Regions from separate parts of the Paenibacillus sp. FSL R5-0636 genome, predicted to be linked through region 2. Evidence: a T-box and tRNA genes for the amino acid it is inferred to sense, from the RefSeq annotation. Region 2 holds a T-box; the other holds one or more tRNA genes.
What was found. A T-box is a leader RNA that pairs with one kind of tRNA and senses whether it is charged. The one in region 2 lies ahead of trpS (tryptophan--tRNA ligase), so its partner is inferred to be a tRNA-Trp.
Positions count from the first base shown of each region.

Region 1: it encodes a tRNA-Trp, which carries the amino acid that the T-box ahead of trpS (tryptophan--tRNA ligase) is inferred to sense. The anticodon was not compared.

Region 1 is NZ_CP150232.1:6,133,139-6,140,618, forward strand. It holds gene MKX34_RS27950 (ABC transporter ATP-binding protein) at 1-1,356, opposite strand, end outside; gene MKX34_RS27955 (BMP family ABC transporter substrate-binding protein) at 1,474-2,613, opposite strand; gene MKX34_RS27960 (AraC family transcriptional regulator) at 2,943-3,698, shown strand; tRNA gene MKX34_RS27965 (tRNA-Leu) at 3,836-3,914, opposite strand; tRNA gene MKX34_RS27970 (tRNA-Cys) at 3,929-4,002, opposite strand; tRNA gene MKX34_RS27975 (tRNA-Gly) at 4,013-4,087, opposite strand; tRNA gene MKX34_RS27980 (tRNA-Gln) at 4,094-4,168, opposite strand; tRNA gene MKX34_RS27985 (tRNA-His) at 4,188-4,263, opposite strand; tRNA gene MKX34_RS27990 (tRNA-His) at 4,307-4,382, opposite strand; tRNA gene MKX34_RS27995 (tRNA-Trp) at 4,406-4,479, opposite strand; tRNA gene MKX34_RS28000 (tRNA-Tyr) at 4,486-4,571, opposite strand; tRNA gene MKX34_RS28005 (tRNA-Thr) at 4,577-4,652, opposite strand; tRNA gene MKX34_RS28010 (tRNA-Phe) at 4,681-4,756, opposite strand; tRNA gene MKX34_RS28015 (tRNA-Asp) at 4,767-4,844, opposite strand; tRNA gene MKX34_RS28020 (tRNA-Met) at 4,870-4,946, opposite strand; tRNA gene MKX34_RS28025 (tRNA-Val) at 4,963-5,038, opposite strand; tRNA gene MKX34_RS28030 (tRNA-Glu) at 5,094-5,168, opposite strand; tRNA gene MKX34_RS28035 (tRNA-Ser) at 5,187-5,279, opposite strand; tRNA gene MKX34_RS28040 (tRNA-Asn) at 5,283-5,358, opposite strand; rRNA gene MKX34_RS28045 (23S ribosomal RNA) at 5,420-7,480, opposite strand, start outside.
Region 2 is NZ_CP150232.1:3,010,166-3,017,645, forward strand. It holds gene MKX34_RS13550 (VanZ family protein) at 1-195, opposite strand, end outside; gene MKX34_RS13555 (hypothetical protein) at 387-734, shown strand; gene MKX34_RS13560 (hypothetical protein) at 838-1,296, shown strand; gene MKX34_RS13565 (aminopeptidase) at 1,401-2,633, shown strand; gene trpS (tryptophan--tRNA ligase) at 2,702-3,697, opposite strand; T-box leader at 3,802-4,084, opposite strand; gene MKX34_RS13575 (hypothetical protein) at 4,282-4,707, shown strand; gene MKX34_RS13580 (winged helix-turn-helix transcriptional regulator) at 4,858-5,241, opposite strand; gene MKX34_RS13585 (sigma-70 family RNA polymerase sigma factor) at 5,466-6,002, shown strand; gene MKX34_RS13590 (DUF4179 domain-containing protein) at 5,995-7,116, shown strand.

The DNA of each region.
Region 1 (7,480 bases), 3.1 Mb from region 2:
ACGTAATTCCAACAACTTTTGATGTATGAACTGGGCTGCGCCTATATCCACACCCCGTGTCGGCTGTTCTGCAATAAGCAGCTGCGGTTCAGTCGAACACTCTCTAGCTACGACTACCTTCTGCATGTTACCACCTGACAACATTCCTATGGGCTGAGAAGGTCCTGAACAGCGGACTTTAAATTCCTCTACAAGGGATACTGCTAGCTTGGCAATTCGTGAGCCATTCAAAAAAAGACCTTTATTCATTGCTTTTGTACGATACTGAGTAGATAGCAGATTATCAGCTATGCTTGCCTCACTAGCGATCCCTTGCCGCATCCGATCCTCCGGTATATAGGAAACGCCTAGCTTACGAATATCCAAAATATCCGATTCACGGATATCCTTTCCCTTCACTAGTACAGAGCCCTGACTTGAGACACCTCTCAAGCTACCTGTAAGAGCTTCAATGAGCTGTGTCTGCCCGTTGCCTTCTACACCAGCAATCCCAACGATCTGCCCACCACGTACCGCAAAATTGATATCCGACAATAATGCTTTGCCATCTGCATCATTCACACCGAGTCCCTGCACCGTTAGTACTGGCTCACTAACAGCCAGAATCTCTTTGTCATATTTCAGCACGACGTCTCTGCCGACCATTAGTCGCGAGATTTCCTGTTCTGTCACATCCTGTGTTTGAAAAACACCTTCACTACGGCCGCTGCGCATAATCGTAATTCTGTCGCAAATCGCTTTGACTTCCTTTAATTTGTGCGAAATAAAAACTATCGTATGACCCTGTTCCCTTAATTGCTTAAGCTCGCGGAACAATTCCTCTGTTTCCTGTGGAGTCAACACCGCAGTCGGCTCATCAAGCACCAGAATTTTCGCACCACGCAGCAGCGCCTTAAGAATCTCAACCTTTTGCTTCATCCCAACTGTAAGATCCTCTACTTTTGCTTTAGGATCCACGGCCAGATTGTATTTCCTTGCGGTCTCTTCCGTCATGCGCACAGCCTCGGCATAATTAATGCCAACTCCTCTGCGCGGCTCCATACCCAGCACCATATTCTCTGCCACCGTAAAAGAAGGTACCAACATGAAATGCTGATGGACCATGCCGATGCCTCTATCAATGGCGTCCTGAGCGGATTGCAGCTTTACTTTTTCACCCTTGATATAGATCTCGCCTTCACTTGGCTCTTCCATGCCGAACATAATCTTCATTAAAGTCGATTTACCAGCACCGTTCTCACCTGCAATCGCATGTATTTCTCCCTCACGTAAAGAAAAATGCACGTCTTTATTTGCAACGACGCCATTGGGATATACCTTGGTAATTCCCCGCATTTCCAGCAGAGCTTTGTACATAGGTCTCAACGCCTTTCAACTTGGAGGTCTGCAAAAATATACAGCTGGAATTCCCCTGACTAGAAGAATCTCCAACTGTAGGTTTATCTCTATAGAGCTGATCTTAAGATTTAAAGCTTAAGGCTTAACTGCGTTACGAATAGCTTCTACCTCTGCGGTTTCCATCCCCATCGCATTATCCACTTTAATTTCTTTATTGATCAGCTTTTGCTTCACTTCTTCAACCTTGGCCTGAAGATCAGCCGGGAATACATTTTTATAAATATCATTCTCAGCAATACCTACACCATCATCTACAAAGCTCAACACATCACGTTTGCCCATTTCTAGCGTTCCCTCTTGCAATCTCTTCACTGCACCTAGAATAGCCGTATCAATCTTTTTAATAGATGAAGTAACGATTAGATTTGCTTTTTCACTATCCGTATCGTTAATCAACATTGCCTGATCGGAGTCTACACCGATTGCATATTTTTTCTTCTCTTTAGCTGCGTCAAAGATCCCAAGACCTGTACCCCCAGCCACGTTAAAAATAACATCCACACCGGAGTTATATTGAATTAGAGACAGCTCCTTACCTTTTGCCGGGTTAACAAAATCACCAGCGTACGACACAGCCACTTTTACATCAGGATCAACGTACTGAGCACCTTGAATGTAGCCGACCAAGAAAGCATTAATCCCCGGAATATCCATACCGCCCACAAACCCAATCACATTCTCAGGGGTAGCATTCGGCATATCCGATTGTGTAGCTAATGCTGCTACGGCACCTGCCAAGAAAGATACTTCATTTGTCGCATAAGACATGTTGTACATGTTATCTGGTGCTTCATCGATGTCGGTATCATAATTAATGAATTTTTTGTCTGGATACAATTCTGCCGTTGCATTAAACATCTCTGTAATTTCAGAACCGCCAGAAATAATTACATCCCAATCCTCGGAAGCGATATCGTTAAATGTAGGCTCCCATTTCGTTTTATCAACGCCCATTTCAACAACCTTTGTTACTGCACCTAGTTCATCCTTAACCTTTTGCAAGCCGTTATTAGCGGAGTCAAAAAATGATTTATCCCCAAGTGTCCCCGGAATCAGCAATACAACCTTGAGTTTATCCCCTGAACCTGTTTCTCCACCCTCAGCAGCGTTTGATCCAGTATTCGCAGAAGAACCGTTATTGGACGTGTTATTCCCACATGCTGTGACCAGAACCATCACCATTAATAACAACAAAGAAAGAACTTTTTTATTCATTACTCTATTCCACCCCTAATTTTAGTTGGTTAGTAATCCGGCAGAATCCCCATCTTCACCCATTGTATAATTCACGGTTCAAATGGAAATTCTCTTTTTTCCAAATAAAGTATCATTAAAAGTAATAAATTTAACGTTTAGGCTCAAAAATAGCAATAAAAATACCATTATTATTAATAATCCGCTTTATTTCCGAACGAGATGGCCAGTCAGGTTGCGAACTTTCGGATTTATTGATACGATCATAACAAATATTATTAAAAATAATTATATGATTTCGGTCATAGTTTTGTACGATTCGGCTAAAACATAAGTATTGGAGGATCATCATGGATCGTGTTCTATATATTGTAAGTGCCACACATGAGCTAAATACTTATATCCCTCCACACCAGCATGAATGCTACGAACTGGTCTATTATTTACAGGGGGTAGGGACAACCAATGTTGGCCCACGAAGTTACCATTTTCGCTCCTCTTCTTTCGCGCTTGTGCCACCCAATCATAAACATGACGAGCACCACCGTGAGGATGCAAATGTATTATTTGTAGGCTTCCACTCGGAACACCCTAATATGAGTAATCTGCTCGGCGTATATGAAGATGATAAAGATAAGACCGTTCTTCAAATCCTGCTGCGAATGAAAGCAGAGTTTACACGCAAGCAAGACGGATTCTCTGAGCTTCTAAACCTACAAATGAGCGAGATTACCGTCCATCTTATGAGGCTTCTTAGTGCCTCTGGATATCAATCCCCAACAGAAGACCGAGTACAATATGTCCTTAATTATATGAATGAGCATTATCGCCATAAATTGTCCGTCGAAACACTATCAGAAATGTCCGGATATAGCTACGATCGTTTTCGCCATCTATTTAAAGAACGGTTCGGGTCTTCACCCCTGCGGTATTTGCTGTTAAAACGCCTGGATTATGCAAAATCTCTATTACGTCATACTCAGATGCAAATCTCTGAAGTATCTGCTGCTGCAGGTTTTGTGAACGATGCCCAATTCTGCAATATGTTTAAACGAGAAATAGGTCATACCCCGCGAGCATTCCGCATTAATAATCAATCAGGTTAATCACTAATCAGATTAAAAAAAGCCGTTGAAATAGAGAAACTCCTCTATTCAACGGCTTAATCCTGTAAAACTAAGAACATAAAGAAAAAAGGTTAGTAAGATTGCTTATAAAAGCATTCTTACTAACCTTTTTAAGATACCGGCGAGAGGACTCGAACCTCCACGGTTTCCCACTCGATTTTGAGTCGAGCGCGTCTGCCATTCCGCCACGCCGGCACATATGAACTAAATGGAGGCGCCACCCAGATTTGAACTGGGGATAAAGCTTTTGCAGAGCTTTGCCTTACCACTTGGCTATGGCGCCATGTAAATTTTGGAGCGGACGACGGGAATCGAACCCGCGACCCTCGCCTTGGCAAGGCGATGCTCTACCGCTGAGCCACGTCCGCATAAAATGGCTGGGGATATAGGATTCGAACCTATGAGTGACGGAGTCAAAGTCCGTTGCCTTACCGCTTGGCTAATCCCCAATAACATTTTAAAGTAAAATGGGGCGACTGATGGGTCTCGAACCCACGAATGCCGGAACCACAATCCGGTGCGTTAACCCCTTCGCCACAGTCGCCATATTAAGTTGATATTGTTGCCATTATTCATTTTAAAGAAAATGGGGCGGCCGATGGGTCTCGAACCCACGAATGCCGGAACCACAATCCGGTGCGTTAACCCCTTCGCCACGGCCGCCATATTAAACTTTAGAAAGAACTTGGCAGGGGCAGCAGGAATTGAACCCACACCAACGGTTTTGGAGACCGTTGTTCTACCTTTAAACTATGCCCCTAAAAACTGGTGGAGGATGATGGATTCGAACCACCGAACACTTACGTGAGCAGATTTACAGTCTGATGCGTTTGGCCACTTCGCTAATCCTCCAAGGATGGTGCCGGCGAGAGGACTTGAACCCCCAACCTACTGATTACAAGTCAGTTGCTCTACCAATTGAGCTACACCGGCATGGCACTCATTCTTTTGTGATGATAAATGGTGGCTCGGGACGGAATCGAACCGCCGACACGAGGATTTTCAGTCCTCTGCTCTACCGACTGAGCTACCGAGCCATGATGAAAATGGCGGAACCGACGGGATTCGAACCCGCGATCTCCTGCGTGACAGGCAGGCATGTTAGGCCAACTACACCACGGTTCCAAAAGATATAATTGCTTAAGTTAATTGGTTGCGGGGGCAGGATTTGAACCTGCGGCCTTCGGGTTATGAGCCCGACGAGCTACCGGGCTGCTCCACCCCGCGCCAGTAAAATATGTTATGGTGGAGGCTGAGGGGATCGAACCCCCGACCCTCTGCTTGTAAGGCAGATGCTCTCCCAGCTGAGCTAAGCCTCCATAAACAACAATTGTTATTGTACCAAAGTCCACTAGGATAAATCAAGTGAAAATTTGGTGACCCGTATGGGATTCGAACCCATGTTACCTCCGTGAAAGGGAGGTGTCTTAACCCCTTGACCAACGGGCCATACTAATTAAAAATTTGTGGCGGAGAGAGAGGGATTCGAACCCTCGAGACGCTTGTGGCGCCTACACGATTTCCAATCGTGCTCCTTCGGCCAAACTCGGACACCTCTCCATATGGCTCCCCGAACAGGACTCGAACCTGTGACAACTCGATTAACAGTCGAGTGCTCTACCAACTGAGCTATCAGGGAATATTCATACCAGGCTTAATCGCCTGAAAACTGAATCCGAAACGAATCTGCATTCTAAGTATAGGATAAGCCCTCGACCGATTAGTATTGGTCAGCTCCATGCATTGCTGCACTTCCACCTCCAACCTATCTACCTCGTCGTCTTCAAGGGGTCTTACTAATTGGGAAATCTCATCTTGAGGGGGGCTTCACGCTTAGATGCTTTCAGCGCTTATCCCGTCCGTACGTAGCTACCCAGCCATGCTCCTGGCGGAACAACTGGTGCACCAGCGGTACGTCCATCCCGGTCCTCTCGTACTAAGGACAGCTCCTCTCAAATTTCCTGCGCCCACGACAGATAGGGACCGAACTGTCTCACGACGTTCTGAACCCAGCTCGCGTACCGCTTTAATGGGCGAACAGCCCAACCCTTGGGACCTACTTCAGCCCCAGGATGCGATGAGCCGACATCGAGGTGCCAAACCTCCCCGTCGATGTGGACTCTTGGGGGAGATAAGCCTGTTATCCCCAGGGTAGCTTTTATCCGTTGAGCGATGGCCCTTCCATGCGGTACCACCGGATCACTAAGTCCGACTTTCGTCCCTGCTCGACTTGTAGGTCTCGCAGTCAAGCTCCCTTATGCCTTTGCACTCTGCGAATGATTTCCAACCATTCTGAGGGAACCTTGGAACGCCTCCGTTACTCTTTAGGAGGCGACCGCCCCAGTCAAACTGCCCGCCTGACACGGTCCCCGTACCCGGTAAGGGTACTAGGTTAGAACCTAGATACGATCAGGGTGGTATCCCAACGGCGCCTCCACCGAAGCTTGCGCTCCGATTTCTACGGCTCCCACCTATCCTGTACAGATCGTACCCAAATTCAATATCAAGCTGCAGTAAAGCTCCATGGGGTCTTTCCGTCTTGTCGCGGGTAACCTGCATCTTCACAGGTATTAAAATTTCACCGGATCTCTCGTTGAGACAGCGCCCAAGTCGTTACGCCATTCGTGCGGGTCAGAATTTACCTGACAAGGAATTTCGCTACCTTAGGACCGTTATAGTTACGGCCGCCGTTTACTGGGGCTTCGGTTCATAGCTTCGGGTTACCCCTAACCACTCCCCTTAACCTTCCAGCACCGGGCAGGCGTCAGCCCGTATACTTCGCCTTGCGGCTTCGCACAGACCTGTGTTTTTGCTAAACAGTCGCTTGGGCCTTTTCACTGCGGCCCCCTCGTGCTATTCACACTACCGGGGCACCCCTTCTCCCGAAGTTACGGGGTCATTTTGCCGAGTTCCTTAACGAGAGTTCTTCCGCGCGCCTTAGAATTCTCTTCTCGCCTACCTGTGTCGGTTTGCGGTACGGGCACCTTCTCCTGGCTAGAGGCTTTTCTTGGCAGTGTGAGATCATGACCTTCGCTACTATAATTTTCGCTCCCCATCACAGCCTAGCCTTAACGATGTGCGGATTTGCCTACACATCAGCCTCACTGCTTAGACGGACATCCATCAGTCCGCGTCACTACCCTCCTGCGTCACCCCATCGCTCATAGCGGATTACGGTGGTACAGTAATTTCAAACTGTTGTCCTTCGACTACGCCTTTCGGCCTCGCCTTAGGTCCCGACTTACCCTGAGCGGACGAGCCTTCCTCAGGAAACCTTGGGCTTTCGGCGGATCAGATTCTCACTGATCTTTTCGTTACTCATACCGGCATTCTCACTTGTGTAGTGTCCAGCGCTCTTTTCAGTACACCTTCAACCCCTACACAACGCTCCCCTACCCCAGATACATACGTATCTAGCCATAGCTTCGGTGGTGTGTTTAGCCCCGTTACATTTTCGGCGCAGAGTCACTCGACCAGTGAGCTATTACGCACTCTTTCAATGGTGGCTGCTTCTAAGCCAACATCCTGGTTGTCTGTGCAACTCCACATCCTTTCCCACTTAACACACACTTGGGGACCTTAGCTGATGGTCTGGGCTGTTTCCCTTTTGACAATGGATCTTAGCACTCACTGTCTGACTCCCGGCAATAAGTATATGGCATTCGGAGTTTGACTGAGCTTGGTAATCCTTGCGGACCCCGCACCCAATCAGTGCTCTACCTCCACTACTCTTATACCGAGGCTAGCCCTAAAGCTATTTC
Region 2 (7,480 bases):
GACGATACTCCCAGAAGGTGCAGCATTGTGCCGGGAGGATGGAAAAGGAAGCAAGACTAGAAAATAAGCGTTCATCAGATAGAGCAGCAGCAGATATAGGATTAAAGCTCTAAGCTTATGTATATAGCCATGTCTGCGGTATTGTACGATAAGAAAAGGAAGTGTGAAGAACAGCGCTGCTATTGGAAACATCATGAACGCATACGAAATTGGAAAAAAGTACGAATGAAACATAAGTCACCTGCCGTGGAATTGTTTTTATAAGAAATTTGACTCTACTTGGAAATTAGCTATCCCCGGCTCATTATAAGTTTTTATGATAGGGAACTCAACTAATTTATCGAACGTTTCCGGCATACATATGTCTATGAAGGAGCGTGAAGTGGATGGAGAAAAAGGTTCAGCAGTATTATCGGCTCAAGCAAAAGCAAAAAGATATTGAAAAAGAATTGGCCGAGCTTCGTCAGGATATTTTAAATTATTGTAGTGAGCAGGAAACCACCGAGACTGAAATTGGCAGCTATAAAGTGAAGCTGGTCGTGCAAAACCGCAAAGAATATGATGATGCAAAGTTATATGAGACCTTATCGGACCCTGAAGTGTGGCGTTTGCTCTCCAAATCAGATCCGGCAAAGGTGGCAAGCTTGACCAAGTTGAATGTAATTTCAGAGGATAAAATCATGCATACTTATACTTTGAAGACCGTAACACTGCTGCAGGTGGATAAAAAATAGTGATTCAAGTGAGCGGTTCCTTGTGGGAGCCGCTTTATTTGGCTGATAACTGTCCATATTAAGGGAATATGTTACAGTATTAGGGTGGATGGGAGGTTGAATAGTGAAAAAAATAATCATCGGAGGCGTCATGGGCTTAACGATTTTACTTTTTTTCTTGTTTATCTTGCGGCATGATAATCAATCACTTGAGGTAAAACCGGATGTTATGTTCCCAACAGCGGAATACAGGGTGACTGATAGTAGTGCTCCAGGATTACCTATGCTTATAACTGCTGAAGGGGCGAATGTTATTAAGATACAGGTTACGTCCGGCAATTTATTGTTATGGAACCCCCCTGACTACAAGGTGCATAACAAAGGTCTTGAGCTGAAAATCAAATCTGGAGATCAAATTTATTGGAGTCCAATGGATGGAAATAATAAACAAATAGATGAGCCTCAGGATACCAAGATCATAGTGATTGCTTACCATAATGATAAGCAGATCGGAATGTCCAACGTAGAGATTCATAAGAATGATCTAGGTGTCTATACAGGGGAAATACCTGAAGTGAAGTAACTGAGAATCTAAATCGAATCGCAACTATCCTCGTTTTGCGTTAAAATAAGAAGTGAAGCTGACCGAGTGCTTATAGCAACCCTAGAGATGGAGGAAGAGAATTCATGAAAGATTTTGAAGTAATGCTGGAGAAATACGCGAACCTAGTTGTAAAAGTAGGAGTAAATGTACAGCCTGGACAAGTCCTTATGGTACATGCACCGATAGAAACCGCAGAACTTACTCGCTTGATTGTAGCGAAAGCCTATGAAGCGGGAGCTAAATATGTAATTATTGACTGGGACGATGAAGCAACTACACGGATCCGTTATGAAAAAGCCCCAGAGGATTCTTTCGATTACTATCCACAGTGGCAGGCTGAGATGATGGAGAAATTCGCGGAAGAAAATGGTGCCATCTTACATATTAAAGTACCTGATCCGGAACTGTTTAATGGCATTGATTCTTCTAAGGTATCTAGAGCAGTCAAAGCAGCAGCTGTTGCTCGCAAGAACTACTCCAAATATACTCGGAACAGCAAAATCAGCTGGTCTCTGGTCAAAGCGCCAACACGTGCTTGGGCGAACAAGGTTTTTGCCGATCTTCCTGAAGAAGAGCGGGTAGAGGCGATGTGGGAAGCTGTATTCCAGATGAATCGTGTGGGCAGCGATGATCCGGTAGCTGCTTGGAGAGAGCATATTGGTCAGTTGAAAGAAAGTCAGGATAGAATGAACGCTAAACGTTATAAAAGCCTGCATTACCGTGCTCCGGGAACGGATCTGCATGTAGAGCTTCCGGAAGGCCATTTATGGCGCGGGGGTGGCGGTGAGAATGATAAAGGTGTTTATTTTGTTGCTAATATGCCAACGGAAGAAATTTATTCCATGCCCCATCGTACTGGAGTGAATGGCACAGTTAGAAGCACGCTCCCTCTTAATTTGAATGGACGTTTAGTTGAAGGACTTTCATTCACTTTTGAAAAGGGGAAAGTCGTAGCTTATGAAGCTGAATCCGGACGCGAGCATTTAACCTCACTGCTGGCAACGGATGAAGGTGCATCTTATCTAGGAGAAGTAGCCTTAGTGCAGCATGATTCTCCAATCTCTCGCTTGAACCGCATTTTTTACAATACAGGGATTGATGAGAATGCCTCCTGCCATTTCGCGCTAGGAAGTGCTTATCCTGTAAATATTGAAGGCGGCACAAAGCTTACGAACGAAGAGCTTGTGGCTAGAGGAGCTAATGTCAGCTTAACTCATGTCGATTTTATGATCGGTTCAGCAGAGCTGGATATTGACGGAGAGCTGGCGGACGGCACGATTGAACCCGTATTCCGTAAGGGAAATTGGGTGTTGTAAGGAGAAGAAAAAAGCCGGATCTCTTCCAATGAGCTTCCGGCTTTTTTGAGTACCTATAAATATCATTTTTAGATTGAAAAATAGTTAAGACTCATAGCCTCACGTACTTCGGCCATTGTTTCCTGAGCAATGCTGCGGGCATGCTGTGTTCCAGAGATTAAGATTTCCTGCACAAGCTTGGGCTTAGTAGCATAATAGGAACGCCGCTCTCGCATCGGTTCTATAAGCTGATCTAGAGCTGTCGAAATCAACTGTTTGCAAGCAGAACAACCCATGGTACCCCGCTCACAGCCTTCACGAATTTCGGTTACCCCCGCTGAGCGAAAAGCACCATGATAAGCAAAAATAGGACAGATATCTGGATGTCCAGGATCATTTTTATGCACACGCGCAGGATCGGTTGTGGCTTTTCTTATCTTGAAGGTGATTTCTTCCTTAGTGGAGTCCAGCTCGATGGCATTGCCAAGGCTTTTACTCATTTTAGCGTTGCCATCCGTACCCACAAGTCTCGGCGTCTCACTGATCAGCGCTTTGGGTTCCACCAGTATCGGGCTGTACAGCTCGTTGAATCTGCGGACGATTTTGCGGGTTAATTCCAGATGGGGGAGCTGGTCTTCTCCTACAGGAATGATCGTTGCTTTACAAAAAGTTATGTCAGCAGTCTGACTAACTGGATAACCTAGAAAACCGTAATACAATTCATCTAAGCTGGAATTTTTTGATTCGGCTTTAATCGTGGGATTATGCCGTAAAGAATTCACAGTAACAAACATAGAGAACAAGATGGTCAGCTCTGCGATTTCAGGGATCATCGATTGAATAAATATAGTTGTTTTCTCCGGATTTATACCCGCAGATAAATAGTCCAGTGTGATCTCATGCAGATGTTGACCCAGCAGCTGCGGACGATCAAAATGGGTCGTTAGGGCTTGAATATCCGCTAAAAACACAAAAGTTTCATATTGCTCCTGAAGGGCTACTCGGGTCTGCAAGCTGCCGGCGTAATGGCCAAGGTGAAGCTTTCCAGTCACTCGATCTCCAGTTAAGACACGTTCGTTCATCATATAAAAATTCCTCCTGTTATTTAGCATTTGGTTACACTCGAGTCGCCACCACCAGCCATCATCCATGGCCATCACCTCCTTTAAATGACAAAAAAACCTCATCCAATAAGGACGAAGTTGTCGTGGTACCACCTTAAATGATCGTGTCACCTTACGATTCTTGGCTTTCGATCTTCTCTTACCTGTACGGAGAGGTTGAATTAATTCTCGATACAGGTCCCTTGATAACGGCGGGAACCCCGGTTTTCCCTACTGCATCCATTAAGATAGTTCGGAAAAACAACTATAAAGGCCATTCGAGCATACGCTGGTCACCGGTTCGCACCTACCACCGGCTCTCTGAAGACCATGTTCGTCTGTCTACTTACCCTTTGTCATCGTTGTTCATGATATGTGAATTATTGTAATTCTGAACAGGGGTGTTGTCAATGAGTGGAAATCGTATGGTGATTGATGAGGTATCTAGGTTTATATGATATAGCAAAGTATACCTTAAATGTATATAATCATCAGGAATTTAGTCCAATCTATCATTGCGGATTCACAATATACTACTCTATAACCTTGAAATGGAGTGATGATAAATGGCGACAATAATAAGTTATGGGTCACAGGCAAAAATCCCGTTAGATCCGTTTACTACAGCTATAACGGTTGCAGGGATTCCTGGAGCTGGAGCGGGTCTAGCCACAGCGCAAGTAAATATTAGTCCGGCTAATCCGGCTTCTTTCTCCAGTAGAGTCGAGTTAAATGGTAGTTTTAGTCTTACTGCACTTGCTAATAGCCAATTTCTTGTTATCATCCGACGAGCTGGAGTCGATATTTATAGATCCTTTTATCGTTTTACTACTATTACTGATATTCAATTAAGTGCTCAGTGGGTTGATGGTGCTTATATTGGAGTCCACAATTATGAATTGGTAATTCAGAATGATAGCAACTTGCCTATAAATCTATTTGGACCCATATCATTCACAGCAACTGCTATTGGAGGAGAGGGCGTAATTTAAGTTATGTTCCTGTGCGCCATTCAAGGGACGGGTGAATCAAAGCTTTGGACAGTTGAATCGATCTGATTCAGCTGTCCTTTTTTCATGAACGTATAATTGAAGTACAACTCTCGCAGCATAAATATCCAACCATACCCTTGATAGAGCGGTTTATTTATTTAAAATGTTATCCTCTAAAACAGCGTATTTATCGCCGAATTGCTTAATGATATGTTGTTCTCCCCAATTACATAATGCAGTCAAAATATCGCTTAAACTATCACCATATTCACTAAGCTCGTATTCTACTTTTGGTGGAACCTGATTATAAACAATTCGGTTGATGATTCCATCTGCCTCGAGCTCGCGTAGCTGCTGGGTTAACATTTTTTGAGTAATGCCGGGCATCAACTGTTTTAACTCGGAGGTGCGTTTTTTGCCATGAGTTAAATGACATAGAATTACGCATTTCCATTTCCCTCCGATGACCTCTAGTGTGGCTTCAACAGAAATATTGTATTTTTTCTTGACAGTTGTTGTTGGTGTTGTTGTCATGATAACCTCCATGGTATGGGTACTTTTTAGTACCTATGGCACTTTTAAGTGCGTACTATTGATTATGTCCAATTTAACCTATCATAACATTTTTCGTTCAATTTTTATAGAATGCTATAATTTAGAGAGCTTTGGGCAAAAAAAGTTAAACGAAACAAAAACCGTTTCTATACCTCCCCCGTCTTAATCTATGAAAGGTTGAAGAGGGGAGGCTAAGGAAGGACATGACGATGACTAATGCAGAAATGAAAAAAGTAACGATTCTTGATACTCGGAGCGAGACGGATTTTTACGATTCGATATTGGTACATAGAGAACAACTGTACAGTATTGCTTATAGTTACTTGCAGAACCGAAACGATGCGCTGGAAGCGATGCAGGAAATGACTTGCCGGGCCTGGATTAAAAGAAAAACATTAAAGGACCCCAAAGCATTCAAATCATGGATTATTCGAATTCTAATTTATGTCTGTATAGATGAACAAAGACGAAGAAAACGTTCCATGCCGCTGGTAGATGAAAGAATAGGAGAACAGGTCACACATATTGGCCATCATCGGATGGAAATGTTGTGGGCACTTGAGCAGGTTAAGCCCAAGTATCGCCATGTGCTGCTGCTAAAATACTACAACGATATGACCTTGACTGAGATCGCTAACATTATGAATAAACCCGAGGGAACGGTTAAGACTTGGCAACATAAAGGGCTCAAGCAGTTGCGAACCATCATAAAGAATCGGGGTGAATGGAACCATGAGTAGTCAAGAGGAGCTTGCCATGTTAAGCGATGCCGAACGTATCCCACAAGAACAAAAAATAGAGAATGCAGCCGCTCAAATCTATGCGATCCAAGCAGGCTTGGAATTAGGCAAGAAACGTGGCAGAAGGTTAATGTTCACAAAAAGCGCGATGTCTGTGCTGGCGGCTGCAGTGATGATAGCGGGCCTGCTGTTCTTCAATCCAACCCAGCTGATGCCACAGCAAGGGACTTCGAGTGCTGAAACGTTCGATTGGGGCGTATTGGAGCCTTTTAAAACATTGGCTGCAGCTGATATTGATGCTCTTACTTTAGAGTCTGCAATCCGGAATGATTATGTACAAATCGTTAATAAGAGTGCTGAATCAAATGGATATAAAATTACTCTGAATGCTGTGCTTGCTGATGAAAACAAAATCATGCTGCTGTATACAGGGACAACAAGTGATGGTCAGGAAGTGTACAGTGTAAATAGTGTGAAGCTGACAGATGCTGAAACTGGACGAGATGTAATGGAGGAGAATGGGAATAGAGGCGGAATGGGAGCACACGCAGAGGGAACCATATATACTTGGCTCGGCAAAACTGTATTTTCACTGGACCGAAATAAACCAAGGCCAACAGACGTAGTGGCGGATTTTCAGATTGCCTCTGTAGACCCGGGAATGTTAAGTAAACCGAAAACAGGAACGGTTTTATCTGACATGCGGTATTCTGATCGTTTAAAAGTAAACTTCTCTATTGATCCTAAGTTTTGGGAGCTGAAGACGGAGACGTTAGTTGTGAACCACCCTTTCAAAATTGACGGACAGGAAGTAAAACTAGCCGAAGTCGAGCTTTCTCCGTTAAGCATAGCGCTCAAATTTACGATAAATGAGGAATTGCAAACGGATTGGATCGTCCGAAATGAACTGTTTCAAAAGCTCCCCTATGAATTAACTGCGCAGGTTGGGAAGCACGACATTAAAATTAATCCGAATTCTGGTAGTGGAGCTGATGATGGATTTATAAGTTACTTCAGCAGTAATGTGTTGGATCACCCGAAGTCACTGCGTTTGAAGCTTAGTGCGGGGGCAGATCGAGAGAAAGAAGAGTATATTGATATTCTGAAAAAATGAGCGGTAAGCGATATTAGTGAATATGCGTTGGAAGTCGTAATATAGAAAAAGGCCGCTGGTTGCGGCCTTTTTGTTATTGTTGGGACATTATACTAACTTTGTGAGTTACCATTAACACCAAACGCATCACTTGTTAATGAGAACAAACTCCTAATGCTCCTATTTGGACTGTATGTGCATAATGCTCCTCACGGGCTACAGGCTCTTAATGTTCCTCAGGCTTCTCACGTTTCACAGGCTCCACACGTTTCACAGGCTCCTCATGTTCTCAGGCTCCTCACGTTTCACAGGCTCCTCATGTTTTACAGGCTCCTCACGTTTCTCAGGTTTCTCATGTTCCTCATGTTTCTCACGCGCGTAACAC